Regions from separate parts of the Chryseobacterium sp. JV558 genome, predicted to be linked through region 2. Evidence: riboswitches for the same ligand, from Rfam matches in the RefSeq annotation. Region 2 holds a riboswitch; each other region holds the start of a gene.
The links. A riboswitch is a leader RNA that binds a small molecule or an ion and turns the genes downstream of it on or off. The one in region 2 is predicted to bind S-adenosylmethionine.

Region 1: linked by a shared signal. The riboswitch ahead of GFU89_RS11725 (TonB-dependent receptor) and the one ahead of GFU89_RS17725 (TonB-dependent receptor plug domain-containing protein) in region 2 are both predicted to bind S-adenosylmethionine.
Region 3: linked by a shared signal. The riboswitch ahead of GFU89_RS10975 (alpha/beta fold hydrolase) and the one ahead of GFU89_RS17725 (TonB-dependent receptor plug domain-containing protein) in region 2 are both predicted to bind S-adenosylmethionine.

The regions. Positions count from the first base shown of each region.
Region 1 is NZ_WJHU01000003.1:161,594-167,673, reverse strand. Features, by position in the region: gene pckA (phosphoenolpyruvate carboxykinase (ATP)) at 1-448, shown strand, start outside; gene GFU89_RS11735 (hypothetical protein) at 503-940, opposite strand; gene GFU89_RS11730 (type II 3-dehydroquinate dehydratase) at 980-1,387, opposite strand; SAM riboswitch class I at 1,632-1,731, shown strand; gene GFU89_RS11725 (TonB-dependent receptor) at 1,815-4,748, shown strand; gene GFU89_RS11720 (RagB/SusD family nutrient uptake outer membrane protein) at 4,766-6,080, shown strand, end outside.
Region 2 is NZ_WJHU01000005.1:103,321-109,400, forward strand. Features, by position in the region: gene GFU89_RS17725 (TonB-dependent receptor plug domain-containing protein) at 25-2,769, opposite strand; SAM-I-IV-variant riboswitch at 3,067-3,164, opposite strand; gene GFU89_RS17730 (outer membrane beta-barrel family protein) at 3,284-5,509, shown strand; gene GFU89_RS17735 (HesA/MoeB/ThiF family protein) at 5,620-6,080, opposite strand, start outside.
Region 3 is NZ_WJHU01000003.1:10,709-16,788, reverse strand. Features, by position in the region: gene GFU89_RS10980 (MGH1-like glycoside hydrolase domain-containing protein) at 1-2,597, opposite strand, end outside; SAM riboswitch class I at 2,786-2,892, shown strand; gene GFU89_RS10975 (alpha/beta fold hydrolase) at 2,959-3,903, shown strand; gene GFU89_RS10970 (ACT domain-containing protein) at 3,903-5,441, shown strand; gene GFU89_RS10965 (O-succinylhomoserine sulfhydrylase) at 5,554-6,080, shown strand, end outside.

The DNA.
Region 1 (6,080 bases), on a different contig from region 2:
AATTACAGAACCTCAGCCATCTTTCTCTCCAGCATTTGGAGAAGCATTCCTTACATTACATCCAACAATGTATTCTAAAACATTGATCGGTAAAATGCAAGAGCACGGTGCTAAAGCCTATTTGGTAAACACGGGTTGGAATGGTACAGGAAAGAGAATTTCTCTGAAAGATACAAGAGCAATTATTGATGCAATCATTGACGGTTCTATCGATAATGCACCTAAAACTCAGGTTCCAATCATGAACCTTGAGATCCCTACTGAATTACCAAACGTTTCTACAGGTATTTTAGATCCTAGAGATACGTATGAGAGTGCTTCAGAATGGGAAGAAAAAGCAAAGGATCTTGCTTCAAGATATATCAAGAATTTTGAGCAGTACTGCGATACTGAAGAAGGTAAGAAATTAGTTGCTTCAGGACCTCAATTACAGGAACAAACTATCTAATAGTTATCAAAATATACAGAAAAGAAAAGCCTCATCACTGATGAGGCTTTTTTATTAATATTTTTGACAGTTTTCAATCAACTCATTCTGTTCATCCAGTTTTAGGACTGTTGATTTGATTGATTCTTCAGTTAGATGTTTTATGATCATAAAATGTTTTGAAGAAAAGTAAGACGCTTCGTCCAATATTTTATCTAAATACTTTGGAGTTGTGAAGGTCATCCAATATTTTACTTTATTAGAAAACATAATCGTTACTTCTATAGCATCAGATTCAATATTTCCTATTTTATCATCTATTTTAATAGAAATTATTTCCGGTTCATTGTTTAAACTAAAATGAAATTTCGAATACCATCTCAGTTTTTCTTCGTTATTTTGAATCCTTATATTCTCATCGTTTATTTCTTCGATGATATAAGATTTTCTTTTCGTTAATTGACCGGAATATACTCCAATATCCTTACAGTAAATTTTATCATTTATCTTCATAAATTTATCCATAATTATCTGTAGGAAAATTAACCGGAATTATTTTAAACTTAATAAAGCCAATCTATACCCATCCATCCCAAAACCTGATAAAACTGCGTCAGTGTTAGCTGCTGTCACAGATTTCTGTCTGAATTCTTCTCTTTTGTAGATATTGCTGATGTGAACTTCTACTTTTGGTTTCCGAATGTTTTTTAAACAATCGGCAATAGCATAAGAATAATGGGTAAAAGCGCCCGGATTGATCACGACTGCATCAAAATCGTCTTCCTGAAGCCTGTTAATAAGCTCGCCTTCAATATTAGACTGATAATATTTTAATTCATAAGACTGAAACTCGGATCTTAAAATTTCCAAATAGTTTTCCATAGAGACATTTCCATAGATTTCCGGTTCTCTGGTACCTAACAGGTTGAGGTTAGGCCCGTTTATAATCAAAACTTTCATACTATAAAATTAAAAACTTTTTTTAATTAATGATCAAAAATTTCCGCACAAATTTTCTTTGGTTCAATTAAATTATTGACAATGATATTTGTCATGTCTGTTAAAATGATAATGGTTGCAACTCCTTATAGTAATGAGTTTTATTAAAATCTTATGTTAATTTTTGAAAATTTATCATGAAAAAATTATAAGTCTACTTGTTTTATAGACTAAAAGTTTTTAGCTTTGCAACCATATTTCGATCGGCTTATAAAGAAAGATGGAGGGAACTGACCCTATGAAATCTTGACAACCTACCCCGAAGGGCAAGGTGTTACGTTCAGCCTTTAAAGGAAAAATAAGCATTTGGTTTATCGTATTTATCGATGCCCTTTGCTGACTTTTCTGCAAAGGGCAAAATTTTAATATACGACAAATAAAATTGATTATGATTAGTAATAATTTATTCACTTCTAAAGCTTGGATTCCTCCGGTTGCAGCATTTTTTCTGGGAATTACCAGTGTGAAAGCACAGAATTCTAATCCGAAAAAGGATAGCCTTCATGAAAAAGAGATTGATGAAGTTGTAGTAGTTGCTTATGGTAAGGCTAAAAGAAACAGCTATACCGGTTCTGTTGCTACAATTTCCAGCGATAAAATCAATAACAGACCTGTAACCAATGTTACCAAAGCGCTGGAAGGGCAGGTTGCCGGTATTCAGACTACCAGTTCGTCAGGACAGCCTGGTGCCGTTTCTACCATCAGAATCAGAGGAGTTGGTTCAATAAGTGCTTCCAGTGATCCGCTCTATGTAGTAGACGGAATTCCTTTTGACGGAAATATTAACTCTATAAGCCCAAGTGATATTGAATCCATCAGTGTTTTGAAAGATGCTACAGCAAGTGCACTGTATGGTTCCAGAGGAGCAAACGGGATTATCATCATTACCACGAAATCAGGTAAGAAGGGTGAAGCAAAGGTTAATTTTAATATCAGTCAGGGATTCTCAGGAAGAGCGGTAAAAGATTACGAACAGGTAAATACAGACCAATACTTTCAATTATATTGGGAAGCTTTGAGAAATGGATACCAATCCGGAAAAGTGTCTTCTCAGCAGGCAGCTCAGATGGCAACAGACAATCTTGTTTCCACACTGGGGATCAATCCTTACGGAACGAACTATCCAAAACCGGTAGGAACCGATGGAAAGCTATTACCTGGTGCATCACCACTTTGGAATGACGACTGGAGAGATATTCTGCAGAGAGTGGCTTCAAGAAATCAGGTAGATCTTGATATCAGCGGAGGAAGTGAAAAAAGTAATTATTTCTTCTCATTAGGATATCTGGATGATAAAGGGATGGCGATTGAATCAGGATTTAAAAGGTATAATACAAGATTAAAGATCAATTCTGAAGTGAAAAAATGGCTGAATGTTGGGGTGAACTTAAGCTATACAAACAGTATTCAGCAGGCTCCGACCTCTTCGGATTCCAAGGCAAGCAACATCATCAATGCCGCGAGATTCATTCCTTCATTCTATCCTTATTATGAAAGAAATGCCGATGGAAATTATATTTTGGGTGCTGATGGAAACCCTATATATGATTTTGGAAAATACAGACCTACCAACGCACTTCAGAATCAGAATGCCGCTGCAACACTGCCATTAGACAAAAACGAAAATAAAGAAGATAACTTCTCCGGAAAAGGATTCATGGAATTCACTTTCTTACCAGAGTTGAAATTCAAGACGAGTTTTTCTGTTGATTTGGTGAATTATAACGGTCATTATTACTCAAACCCATTGCTGGGACAAGGCGCTGAGATTGGAGGTTCGGTAACGAAAACCAATACCAGAACACTTTCTTATACAACTAGCAATATTCTGACATACGATAAGAAATTTGGAAAGCACCACGTAAATGCTTTAGCAGGACATGAATTCTATAAATATGATTATCAAACTATTTCAGGAACAAGAAGTCAGTTTTCTCTGCCTTATTACTATGAGCCGGATGCTGCTTCTTTATTGGGAAGTTTCAGTGGGAACAGTAATACATTAAGCTTATTGAGTTTCCTTGGAAAAGTAGAGTATGATTATAACAATACTTACTTTTTATCTGCATCAGGAAGAGCAGACAGTTCTTCAAGATTTGCGAAGGATAACAGATGGGGGAGATTCTGGTCAGTTGGAGGTTCATGGAAAATATCCAATGAAGAATTTGTAAAAAGCCTGAATGTCTTTAATCAATTGACATTGCGTGCCAGCTACGGAGGACAAGGAAATGATAAATTACTTAGACCTAACGGACAGCCGCTTTATTATGCTTATCAGGAGTTGTACAGGTTTATCAGTCTTGGTGGAGAGCCGGGAACTACACTTGAAAAAACGTCTACCAATAATGTAAAGTGGGAAACCAACCTTAACTTAAATGTAGGATTGGAATTTGCTATTCTGAATAACAGAGTTAAAGGAAATATTGAATACTTTAAAAGAAAAAGCCAGGATCTTTTGTTTAATATGCCGGTTGCGCCGTCTTTGGGAATCAGTGATTATCCGGCGAATATCGGAACGATTCAGAATACAGGATTTGAATTTTCATTATTCACAACACCAATTAAGAATGATAATTTCCAGTGGAATGTAGATGTAAACCTGAGTACTTTAAACAATAAAGTGACCAAGTTGCCTGGTGGTTCTCTTGTGGTAGGAAGTAAGTTATTGACGGTAGGAGGTTCTGTATATGATTTCTTCATTCCGGAATGGGTTGGTGTAGATCCGAGCAATGGAAAACCATTGTGGAAAACGGTTTCTATAGATGCCAGCGGAAATTCAGTAGAAGGAACTACTTCAGAATATTCAAAAGCAACAAAACTATTGCAAGGTTCTGCGTTGCCAAAATTGACCGGAGGAATCAGTACAAGCATTACGTATAAGAATTTTGATTTTTCAGGATTACTGACATTCAAAATTGGTGGAAAAATTCTGGATACCGATTATACTTCTATCATGCACAACGGAAGTGCCGGCGGACGGGCATGGAGCGCAGAAATGCTTAACAGATGGACTCCGGATAATCCTAATACTGATGTTCCGGGACTGAGTACAACAACGAATAACTGGACATCTACCTCTTCAAGATTTCTTTACTCCGGAACGTATGCAAGGCTTAAAAATGTAAGCTTAGGATATACGCTTCCAGAAGATTATTTTGAGAAAATAGGATTGAAGAAGTTCAGAATTTATATCCAGGCAGAAAACCTTCTGACCTTCTATAAACATAAGGGAATGGATCCTGAGCAGGCTTTGGATGGAACAACGTATTACAGATATCCTGCAATGAGAACGATCACTTTTGGTCTTCAGGCCACACTTTAATCTTTAAAATTGAAACAATGAAAAAATTAATATATCTATCGTTTGCACTCATCGGATTTTTATCGCTGACAAGCTGTGAAAGTGAACTGGACACTGCTCCGACTGATCAGGCCAGCAGCGTAGAAGTTTTCAAAACAGCAGAAAATGCTGAAACCGTGGTGAACGGTACCTGGGCAAAATTTAATAATGACGGAACAACCTATGCTAATATCGGGTATTCCACTGTTTTAAGAGCCAGTGATGCAATGGGAAGTGATGTAGCGGTGCTAACCAACAAGTATGGATTTGCTTCTACTTATGCCTTTACGGAAATGGTGAACAGTACGGCATCCCGCCCGTTATTTATCTGGACGATGCTGTATTCTGCGATCAATAATATGAATAATGTTATTGCAAGAATTGATGGAACGGAGGGCAGCCAGGAGAAAAAGGATCAGGTGAAAGGACAGGCCAAAGCATTACGTGCTTTCTGTTATCTGAATCTGGCAAGCTTTTATCAGTTCAGCTATCTGAAAGACAAGTCGGCGTTGACAGCTCCAATTTATACTGAGCCTTCCACAACAAGTACAGTAGGGAAGAAGAGAGCAAGCCTTGAAGAAATTTATACTTTGATTAAAAGTGATCTTACGGATGCAGACAACCTGTTGAAAAATTATACAAGGAACAATAAGGATAAGATCAACCATTCCGTTGTGAACGGACTTTTGGCAAGAACCTACCTGAATACAGGGGAATGGAGTAAGGCTTCAGCATCTGCGAAAATTGCAAGAGAAGGTTTCCCTCTAATGGTTCCGGAAAAATACAAAGACGGCTTTAATGATATCAACAATGCAGAATGGATCTGGGGACACGGTCAAACACAGGAACAATCTGATGAAAGTTATGCTTTCCACTATCTGGATGTGTCTTCATCAGGAAGTTATTATTATAGCTTTATGGCAGATCCTTATTTTAAAGATCTTTTTGATACCAATGATATCAGATCGCAGCTGTTTTCTTGGGATGGACAGAAGGGAAGAGAAGGATTGCTGAGATATGCTAAGTTTAAATTTAAACCAACTCTTATTGCAGATATTGTTTACATGAGAGCTGCAGAAATGTATCTGATCGAAGCTGAAGCCGAAGCGAGAAACGGAAATGTCTCTCAGGCTGTGACAGTCTTGAACCAGTTGAAATCGGCCAGAAATGCCAATGTTTACGCTGGATCATTATCACAGAATGCGGTAGTAGATGCAGTTCTGATTGAAAGAAGAAAAGAATTATTCGGAGAAGGATTCTCCCTTTCAGATATTATCAGAACGCAGGGAACAGTGGTAAGAAAACCATTTGTAG
Region 2 (6,080 bases):
ATTAAATTTTCTAAGCTTTACTTGTTAGAATCTGAATTCAACTCTTGCAAATAAAAACCTTCCGCCAATACCGTACTGAGAAACCTGTCTGGAATATACAAACTGGTTATCAGCCGTTAATGAACTTATATTCGGACTTTTGGACGGTAATATATTCAGTATGTTATTGCTTCCGATCGTTGCTGAAATATTCTTGTTAAAATCATATCCTACAGATAAATCTGTCACGAAGCGGTTATTAAGAACAAAATGCTCTGTACTTCCTGTTACTCCGTCAAAATTAGCATCTAAAACATCTGCATCAGTCACTTTACCAAAGAAAGAATTACGTAATAGGAAAGTAAATCCGGAAACTCTTAAAGTATTAGACAAAGTAGCTTTTACGCGCGGTACAGCTTCTTCAAAATACACTCTATTAGGTTCTGAGAAATAATTATCAATCTGACTTATCAATTTAGGCGACGCATGAATATCTCCGATTCTTTTGGTCTGATTAAAATTGATTCCCAAATTATTTTCCAAAGAAATCCCCGATGAAATATTTGAATTCTGAGAAATGGTAATATCCAAACCTTTTGTCTGAGAATCTACCGCATTGGCAAAGAAGTTGGCAGCACTTGCTCTTGCAAGATCAAAAGCACTTTGCAGAACAGCCTGATCGGAACCTGGAGTAAAACTACCATCAGGACGATAGAAAAGATCTGTAAGCACTACCCTGTCTTTAATCTTTATTAGATAAGCATCTGCCGTAAAAGTCAGTCTTAATGTCGGAATCTTCCAGGTAATTCCTGTGCTGTAAGATTGTGAAGTCTCCTGTTTTAATTTTGGAATCCCTAATGCCTGTGCTGCCTCAGAATTATTCCTGAAAGTACCTACCTGTGTTGTTTTCCCCTGCTGAATTAATGTAGAAGTGGAACTATAGTAGATCTGAGCCAATGAAGGCGCTCTAAATCCTGTGGAAACAGCACCTCTCCAGTTCAGATTGGGAGCCAGTTTTACATTAGTAGCCACCTTATAATTGAATGTAGACCCGAAGTCTGAATAGTTCTCATATCGCAAAGCTCCTTCCAACAGCCATCCGTCAGTAACCTCCAGCTCTGCATCGGCATAAGCCGCGATACTGTTTCTATTTCCTGATACTGCATTTTCCGGACTGAAACCTGGAAAAACCTGTGCTCCTGCTGGTCTTATTTTCCCAAAGAAATCAGTTACTTTTTCATTTTCAGGAGTTTTTGCTGTTACTATACGTCCATAAATGTCGTAAGAAGCATAAGAATTTTCTTTTCCAGCATTTACTTTATAATTCTCGTGTCGATATTCTCCTCCGAAAGCGAGGTTCAATCCTTTCAGCACATCATATTTTTTAGAGAAATCCAGGTTGACAGTATTTTGTGAAAACTCAGATCCTCCCGCATCAAAGGTTCTTGGAGATCCGTCTGTGAGTGATGCATTAAAAGTATTTACCACTCCAAAACCAAAGGTATTTTTCCCGAATGTATTACTGAAATCCACATTCCAGCCATTCCATTTTCCTTTAATTCCGGCAGCAAGAGAATAATCGTTTACAGCTGCTTCAATCTGAGGAAGGTATCCGTTGGGAGTAACTGCATTAATGTTTCTTTCCGTATTCGGAAGACGGTAAAATCCCCCGGCATTTCCAAGACGATAACTATAACCACCAAAAGAGTATACTTTCCAATCATCATTCACAGGAATTTCAGAGTTGAAAAAGAGCTGCCCAGACTGTAGTTTAGACTGCCCTGCTCTCAGACTGAAGTCTTTTCTCTCTAATCCTCTGTAATTAAGTTCCTGGGATGTAAAATCTTTACCCAATATTTTTTGAAGATCGGAAATACTGCTGGCTCCCGAAATCTGATTTTGAAAATCAGGGGCAAAATAGTTTACCTTGGCTGCATATTGCTTAACAGTATTAATAATCTGCTGGGTGTTGGAAGTGTTGGTAATGTTTTTATACAAGCCGTCAATATTCACTCCATCCTGTGATGCTCTGTAATTAATAGCATTATAAGCATTGAAAATATCCCCTTCCCTTACTCCCGCTCTTGAATAAGGATCGCGGTACTGAGCAGAACCCGTAATGTTAATAAATCCGGTTTTTCCTATTTTCGCTCCATAATTAAGATCTACAGAAATAGTCTGTCCGTCCACTCCTCCGGAGAAATTATTGGCAACAGGAGAAGCATATCCTCCCAGAAACACCTGTCCGGAAAGTCCTAATCTTTTCTTCAGTCCAAGGTTGACAACTCCTGCAATGGCATCCGAGCCATATTGGGCGGAAGCTCCGTCTCTTAAAACCTCTATTTTATCCAAAGCAAAGGCCGGAATAGCGTTAAGGTCAGTTCCCACAGAGCCTCTTCCCGGCGTAAGGGTAACATTAATCAATGAAGACTGATATCTTCTCTTCCCATTGAGCAAAACCAAAACCTGATCCGGTCCCAATCCTCTTAAAAGAGCGGGATCTACAAAATCAGTTCCGTCATTGACGGTATGTGATGTGGATGAAAATGAGGGTACAATATAATTTAAAGCCTGGCTGATATTGTTCGTCGGGCTTTGTTTTAAAATTTTTGATATGTTAATGATATCTACCGGAACGGGTGTATCCGTTAATGATCTTCCGGAACCCCTTGACCCCAGGATCACCACATCTTCTATTTTTTTCGATTGTAAAGTATCCGTCTGTGCGTAATAAAATGTAGAAATAAGCGCAAAAGAAGGAATAAATATTTTTGTTTTGAAATTATGCATGTTGTTGGTTGTTTACTTTTGTTGTTAAAAATTGTTTTTTGAGCAATACAAATCCTGTAGCCTTAATTTTAAGGTTACCATTGATGATCGGAATGTTTGTATTATTTTTTAGAAATAGAAAGTGCTAGCAACAACAACACATGCGCATATAGAAATGGCATGAAAACATATTGGAATAATGAAGATTCACTTCATGATCCGAAGAATAAAAAATTACTGATGGAATGTGATTTCCCTTGTCTTTAAACATTTGGTTTTAACTTTAAAACAAAAATTCAAGATGGGAGAATGATAGAAATGATAAACATTTTTTCCGGAAGATCCGGCTTATCGATTGCAGCACCTTGCTTGTTTTTGCAGGTTGCTATCCCATCTAGAGATTCTTGATAATTACCCGGCAAAGATATAATTATTTCGGAAATAAAAAAAATTTTAGCTTAATTTTTCGATTTTCACAATTTTAACGTAACAAATTATCTTTTTCAGCGTCTAACCGGATATCAGTAAAAACATTATGAAAAAAACGATTTTCGCTTTATCCTTACTAGGCTCTGTTTTTGTTTTCTCACAGGAGAAAGGTAATAAACCTCAGGAGAAACAAATTGAAGGGGTAGTTATCACCAAAACTAAAAAAGCCGTTGAACAAAAGGCAGACCGTACTATTTTTGACTTTTCTGAGCAGCCTCAGCTGAATAACGGAAACGTTCTGGAAGGGATCAAAAAACTTCCGGGACTTGTATCTACCGACATCGCAGGGATGATGTATCAGGGGAAAATGCTGGAAGTATATCTTAACGGAAGACCTTTGAATATCACTTCCAATGAATTGAATTCTTTCCTTGAAGGAATGCCAGCCAATTCTGTAGAAAGAATTGAAGTGATTACGCAGCCCGGTGCAGAATTTCCTGCCACTTCCGGAGGTGCGATCATGAATATTATCACCAATAAAAATGCCAATAAATATTTAACAGCTACTTATTCAGGAAATTACTCTTTCACGAATTATGATAAATACAGAAGCAGAACGACCAATTCTGTTAATTTAAATGCAAGAAATAAATATTTCGGATGGCAGTTGAATGTAGGTCAAAATTACCGTGAGAGTATGCTTAATGGCCAGCAGGATGAACTTTTGAAAAGTCATACTGACCGATATGGGCGTGGATATTTTGCAAAATCAGGATTGACGTTTGATTTGGGTCAGGACAGATTATTATTAAACTACGATATTTATCACAACAATAACGACAATTATACTTTAAGTGACGGGCATGGGGATTTACCTTTTCAGAATAATCCAAAGGATTTAAGAGAAGCTTTTTATACTTCTTCGGATGTAGCTCATACCAATAGTTTGAGACAGGAAGCAGTGGTAACCTATCAGAAACGTTTTGCTGACAAATCTCAAAAGCTGGATTTCCAGTTGGGTTACACGAGATCGAATAGTAAATTTTCTCAGGACAACTTCTTTCAAAATGGCACATTTGCAGCGGCTCCAAATCCGCCAATTAACAGTGCAATGAGTGGCTTAAAAGATATTCTGAATAACGAATCTGTAATGAATATTGCTAACTTCAAAGTAGATTATGCCCAGCCTATCAAACTTCTTGATGGTGGAAAGGTAAGCTTCGGAGGATTGTATGAAAGACAGGATTATGATACGGAAAGCTTTGGATTAACCAATCTTGAATATCAAAGACAAACAGCTTCTACCTATTTAGAATTTCAGGCTAAACTGAAAAAGTTTGATTTCACATTGGGTTCCCGTGCTGAAAACTATGATATTTCCGGGGTAACAAGATATTTTGATAAAGATGCAAAGCTGGTGGAAGCTAATTTGATTCCTTTCAATAAATTTAAGCTTTTCCCGAACGCAAGTGTGCAGTATAACATGATGAACCAGGTTTATATTGCTGCGAATTATAACAAAAAAATCAGTTTACCAAGTATTTCTGCCCTAAACCCGAATAACGTAACGTTCTCCGGACCAAGTACGGAAGTAAATGGTAACCCGAATCTACAGCCTACTATTTTTGACAATTATGAAATAAAAGTATCGGCTTTTGATTATGCATTTATTGGGTATAGCGTAAGTTCGGCAAGCAATCAGGTAGCACAGATCATCCGAAAAGACGGAAGAAAACTCTATAATGAGCAGGTGAATATTTCAAATATGAAAATTCACAATTTCAACGTGGGTCTACCGGTTCCTTTTATGATTTTCAGCAAACCTTTGAGTGAGATTATGAAGTTTGATTTCAATCCTGATAAAATAAACTTCATGTATTTATATGCCGGTTATCAGAAACATCAAATCGATAATCTGGACAATAAAGGTTTCTGGATTTTCAATATCATGACTCAGATTCTTTTGCCTAAAGACATCAAAATGACAGCCAATTACAGCTATCTGACTCCAAAGGCAGGGTACTTTTATTTTACAGCAGAGAAACCATTCAACAACTCTCTTGATATTACGTTGACAAAGAAGTTTATGAACAACCGCCTGACACTTTCTGTTTTTGCGAATGATATTTTCAACGGACAGATGATGCAGGTACGTTCTAACCCGCCATCAGGAACTCCTGTAATGATCAGCAGTAAATATGATACGAGAAATTTCGGATTTTCTATCAACTATAAAATTCCGACAAGAAATAAACTGGCAAAAGAGGATCCAAATATCCTTAACCAGACTAAAAAAGAAGATAACGGTGGTGTAATGCAGCAGGCACAATAATTCTTTAAGATAAAGTAAAAGAGGCGGCACCAATGGTGACCGCCTCTTTCTATTGATATTAAAATGGTGTTATTTGTGAAAATATTAGTGATATTAGTGTTTATATTACATCAAAAATCAATCGTCTGAAATCTCCAATCCAGCGTATCCACCAGTGTCAATTGGTCTAAACTCACCGAAAGATCTGTGATAATTTTCAACGTCTGAAGCGCCATCATACTGCCTATGATTCCAGGAAGAGCTCCCAAAACACCAAGACTGTCGCAATCCGGCATATCTTCATCGGAAGGAGGTTCCGGGAACAGATCTCTGAGGTTTTTACTTCCTTTATGATTGAACACAGCAACCTGGCCTGAAAATCCTAAGATACTCCCATAAATCAGAGTTTTTTTCAATTTCACACAGGTATCATTCACCAGGTATCTTGTAGAAAAATTGTCTGAGCCATCCACAATAATATCATATTGAGAAATGATTTCTTCGGCATTATTTCTATTGATTTTTTCCGCAATTCCTATCAATTTAACCTGATGATTAAGCTCTTTTACAAATGTTTCAGCGCTCTTCACTT
Region 3 (6,080 bases), on a different contig from region 2:
TTTATTAGTTTCGCCACAGTGGCAGTCCATCCTGTCTGATGGGAAGCGCCTACACCACGGCCATTATCTCCATGGAAATATTCAAAGAACGTAATATAATCTCTGAAATGCTCATCATAATTAAATTTTGGATTACCTCCATTGAAAGCCCGCTGCCCATGTTCATCCTTTAAAAATAGAGAACAAAGTCTTTTGCTGATATTTTGAGCTACTTCATCAAGGTTTCTTTTATCGCCGCTTCCCGTTGGAAGTTCTACTTTCAGACTATTTCCATAATAATAATGAAAACGCTGCAGGCTTTCCACAATCAGGAAGTTGATAGGAAACCAGATCGGTCCTCGCCAGTTACTGTTTCCGCCAAACATCCGGCTGTCACTTTCTGCAGGCGTATAATAGACCATATTTTCATTACCATGTACGGAGAATACAAAGGGATTTTCCTCATATACTTTAGACATTGCCCGGATTCCGTAAGAACTTAGAAACTCATTTTCATCAAGCATTCTGGATAAAACTTTTGTCAGTCTGTTTTTGCGGAGAATACTCATAAGGTGTTTTCTTCCGTGTCCTTCCTCATCCCAGTGAGAGACAAGTTTGGTCAGTTCCGGCTTATTTTTTAAGATCCATTCCATTCTGCTTCTGAAATTCGGCATCTTTTCCAGTAAACGATGGTCTACGATCTCCACAGCAAACATAGGAATCAAACCTACAATGCTTCTTAATCTTAAAGAAACACTATCTCCGTTTCCAAGCTGCAATACATCATAGAAGAAACCGTCTTCCTCGTTCCATAATCCTTTCGTTCCCTCACCCAGGTTTTCCATAGCCTCGGCGATATAAAGATAATGTTCAAAAAATTTGATCGCCATATCTTCATACACCTGATAATATTGGGCAAGTTCCATGGCGATACGCATCATATTCAACGCATACATGGCCATCCAGCTTGTTCCATCTGCCTGTTCAAGATGCTGACCGTCCTTTAAAACCATATTCCGGTCAAAAGCTCCGATGTTATCGAGACCCAGGAAGCCTCCTCCGAAAATATTTTTACCGTTTTTATCCTTTCTGTTCACCCACCATGTAAAATTCAGCAGCAGCTTTTGAAATACTTTTTCTAAAAATAATAAATCCGGTTTTCCATTATTTTTTTCATCAATTTTAAAAACACGGAAGCAAGACCATGCATGTACAGGCGGATTCACATCACTCATATTCCATTCATAGGCAGGAAGTTGCCCGTTGGGATGCATATACCATTCTTTCGTAAGCAATAAAAGCTGTCCTTTGGCAAACTCTGCATCGATAATAGAAAAAGGGACACAGTGAAATGCCAGATCCCAGGTAGCATACCATGGATACTCCCATTTATCAGGCATAGAAATAATATCCTTATTGTGAAGATGATTCCATTCCGTATTTCTTACATACTCATTGAAATTTCTCGGAGCTTCAAAATTGGGATCACCTTTCAGCCATTTTCCGATATTGTAGTGGTAAAATTGTTTATTCCAGAGAAGTCCCGCAAAAGCCTGTCGCTGAACATTTCTCTCATCTTCATTTACCGTATCATTCTGAATATCGTTATAAAACTCTTCCGCTTCCGCTTGTCGTGTACTGAAAATAGTATCAAAATTTTCAAAAGGTTCATCCGTCTCATCAGGACATAATCTGAATTCAAAAACTTTAGATTCTCCCGCTCCTACAACTTCATCAATCAGAAAAGAAGCTTTTGTTCCCTTTTTTTCAGGATTTACAGTATCTCTCTGATCAATAATAAAATGATTAATACCATCTTTGAAATACGTGCTCTCCGTTTTAGGAGTTCCGTAAAGTCGGGATGTGTTGGTTTCATTGTCACAAAATACACTTTGTGCTTTTGAATTTCGGGAATAGAATTTTTTGATCGAAATGCTGTCATGCCCAATGTTGATACTTCCGTCATGAGAAGCATGCATTTCTCCCTTATAGGTATTGTAACCCCATTTCCAGTTGTTTCTGAACCAGGCAGTAGGCGCTACTATAATGGGTGCATCATGCTGACTTCGGTTGCAGACCGTTACTCTGGCCAGAATATCGTTGTGATCAGCTTTACAGTATTCAATGAAAATATCAAAATATTCATCATTGTCAAAAATTCCGGTATCGAAAATCTCATATTCCGGTTCCTTTTTACTGCGTCTTCCATTTTCAGCAAGAAGTTCATCATAAGGAAACTCGTTGATCGGATATTTATACACCATTTTCATATAGCTGTGAGTAGGTGTATTATCCAGATAATAAAAGATTTCTTTAATGTCTTCACCATGATTTCCCTGAGGGTTGCTCAATCCAAAGAACCGTTCTTTTACCATTTTATCTTTCCTGTTCCAAAATGAAAAAGCAAAGCAGAATAACTGTTTTACATCAGAAATTCCAGCGATGCCTTCTTCGCCCCAGCGGTAAGTATAACTTTCAGCGTTATTATGATTGGTAAAATCCCAGGCATTCCCGTTTGTACTGTAATCTTCACGTACATTTCCCCACTGCCGGTTGCTTACATAAGGGCCCCAGTTTTTCCATTTGGTATCTTGTAATCTTTCTTTTTCAGCGGTCATATCTCATCATTTTTCCATACGAAGTTAGTTTTTTTGAAAAATAATTCCAATTTTTTTCATCTGAATAATTATTAATATGGCCTTGAAACACTTGTATTTAATGGCTTTTTTAAATATTAAAATAATTTTTTTTTGAAATTAAAAGAAAAGCACTACCTTTGCACCATTCGTTCATTTAAATATTGAAAATGTTATCAAGAAAGGTTGAGGGATTAGACCCTATGAAACCTTAGCAACCCTTTGCGCAAGCAAAGAAGGTGCTACGTTCTACCAAAGTATTTTGGACAGATAACTTACTGAAGTTCTTTTCAGCCATTTCCTGTGGCATTTTCAATTGTATTTGTATAAAAATATAATAGAATTGAAAACAGAACTAAACTATATTAATCTTTCGTATCAAACCAATTCCCACAAGGAATACAATATCCCGTTAAGCTATCAGCTTTTTGGGAAGGATCTGTTTACAGCACCCATCATTTTAATCAATCATGCACTTACCGGAAACTCAGAGGTATCCGGAGAAAAAGGCTGGTGGAAACAATTGGTGGGAGAAAATCAGATTGTTGATACCGATCAATATACAGTTCTGTGTTTCAATATACCCGGAAACGGTTATGACGATTTTTTAATTGAAGATTATGACGACTTCACGCCTTCAGATATCGCAATGATATTTCTGAAGGGACTTGAAGCTTTACATATCAAAAATATATATGCCATTATTGGAGGCTCTCTTGGAGGGGGAATTGCATGGGAAATGCTTGCCAAGCAGCCGGATCTTGCAGAAATATTTATCCCCATAGCCTGTGATTACAGAACACGCGACTGGCTTCATGCTCAGTGTCTGGTTCAAAAATTTTTATTGAATGATAAAGATGAACCATTACAGAAAGCGAGAATTCATGCGATGCTGTGTTATAGAACTCCACAATCACTCAACGATAGATTTCAAAACCAATATAATCAGGACAAACAACGCCTGGAATCAGAAGACTGGTTAGTTTATCATGGTAATGCATTAAACGAAAGGTTTAGTTTAAAAGCATACAAACTGATGAATCATCTCCTGATGAAAATTAATGCTGATGAGTCAGCACTGGAGAAAATAGAAGCACGAATGCACATGATCTCCGTAGATACAGACTTATTCTTTCCAGCTTCTGAAATCCGAATGTGTTTTGAAAACTTAAAAGAGAAAAATAAGAATGTTTCTTATCACGAGATCCAATCTATACACGGGCATGATGCCTTCCTAATGGAATATCAACAATTAAATAATATCATTAAAAATATTTTACAGAAGTAATGAAAAATGCTAACGAAATAAAATTTTTGAAGAACAGATCAATCGTCAAATTTGAAGGAGAAGATTTCCTGGGAGAAATCGGGATTGACGGACGAATTTTTAAAGCGCTTACTTTAGCGCGTATCAGTGTGGGGGTAATCTCTCAACAGGCGATAGAAAACGGAATTTCTATTCTGGTTCAGGAAAATGATGCTGAAAAAGCAGTCGCTTGTCTTATCGATGAATTTGAAGCAGAAAGAAAATCTGGAAAAGTTTCCCAGATCTACAGTATCAATAATGTTTCTGTGATTGGTTTTGTAGCAGAAGATTTCAATAAAGTTTTTGCTGAACTGGCTAGAAATAATGTTTTCCCATTATTGCTGAATCAGGTAGCAGGAGAAAACAGAGTAAACATCGTAGTAACTTCTTCGCAGGATGAAAAAACAAAAAATATTATAGAATCTGAAATTTTCAAGAAGCCAAAGACCGTTCATCTGGCGATCATCGGACACGGAAATGTAGGAAAGACCTTGATACAACAGGTACTGGAATCTTCTGAAGAGATTAAAAGACGTAAAAAAATAGACCTTAAAGTCGTAGCAGTAGCCAATTCAAAGAAAATAGCCTTCAACAAAAAAGGATTTGATGCGAATTGGAGTGATGAGGTTTTGACAGCAGAGCATCCTTCAAGTGTTCAGGAACTTATTAATTTCTCTAACGAAAACCAGTTGGAAAACCTTATCGTTGTGGATAACACGGCAAGTAAGGATTTTGTGAAGAATTACCATGCTTTGGCAGAAAACGGATTCGATCTGGTTTCTTCAAACAAGATTTTTAATACCCTTCCAATTGAAGAGTACAGAAAACTAAGATATACGTTGAGCAAAAACAACAGACGTTATCTGTACGAAACCAATGTAGGAGCGGGTTTGCCATTAATTGATACCATCAAATTATTACACCTTTCAGGAGAAAATATTACAAGAATTAAAGGAGTATTCTCTGGAACATTAAGCTATGTGTTCAACAATTTTTCTTTGAGGGACGATAAATTTTCAACCATCATCAACGAAGCTTTGGAGAAAGGATATACAGAACCAGATCCAAGAGAAGACCTATCCGGAAATGATGTTGCAAGAAAATTATTGATTTTGGCCAGAGAATTAGACCTAATCAACGAATTCGGAGATATCAAGATTCAAAATCTGGTTCCTGAAAGCTTACTTGAGGTTTCAAAATCAGAATTCCTTTCAAGACTTGAGGAGCTTAACGAAGAATATCAGAAAATTAAAGAAAATCAGGAACCTGGGCATGTATTGAGATATGTGGGTGATCTGCACGGTGACCTACAGCAGGACAAAGGAGAATTGGATGTGAAATTGATTTCAGTTCCGGCAACTTCAGCATTAGGACAATTAAAAGGTTCAGATTCAATCTTTGAGATTTACACAGAAAGCTATGGTGAAAATCCTATCGTTATCATGGGAGCCGGAGCAGGCGCACAGGTAACAGCCAGAGGTGTATTCGGAGATATTTTAAGAGTAAGTGAAACTAAATAATATTTAATGTAACAATCTACCAATTTGGCAGTGTAACCCTAACGACAATTGTCATTCTGAGCATAGCGAAGAATCTGATGGTTACACTGTGAAATTGACCAATTAAAACTATATGGAAAATTTTGAAACATCAGCAATAAGAACCCAGACTGAAAGAAGTCAGTTTGACGAGCATTCCACCCCATTGTATCTTACCTCCAGCTTTATATTTCAGGATGCAGAAGATATGAGAGCTAGTTTTGCAGAAGAAAAACCTAAAAATTTATATAGCCGTTTCTCTAATCCCAATGTGACAGAGTTTACTGACAAAATTGCAAAGATGGAAGGTGCAGAAGCCGGATATGCTTTTGCAACAGGGATGGCAGCCATCTATTCTACATTTGCAGCTTTGTTGAATGCCGGAGATCATATCGTAAGCTGCCAGTCAGTTTTCGGATCCACACATACACTATTTACCAAATACTTCCCGAAATGGAATATTGAAACCTCTTATTTTAAAGCGGGAGATGCAGAAAATGTAGAACAATACATTAAGCCCAATACAAAGATCTTATATCTTGAAACGCCTACCAATCCGGCTATTGAAATTCTGGATCTGGAGTTTTTCGGACAGATTGCAAAAAAACATAATCTTATTTT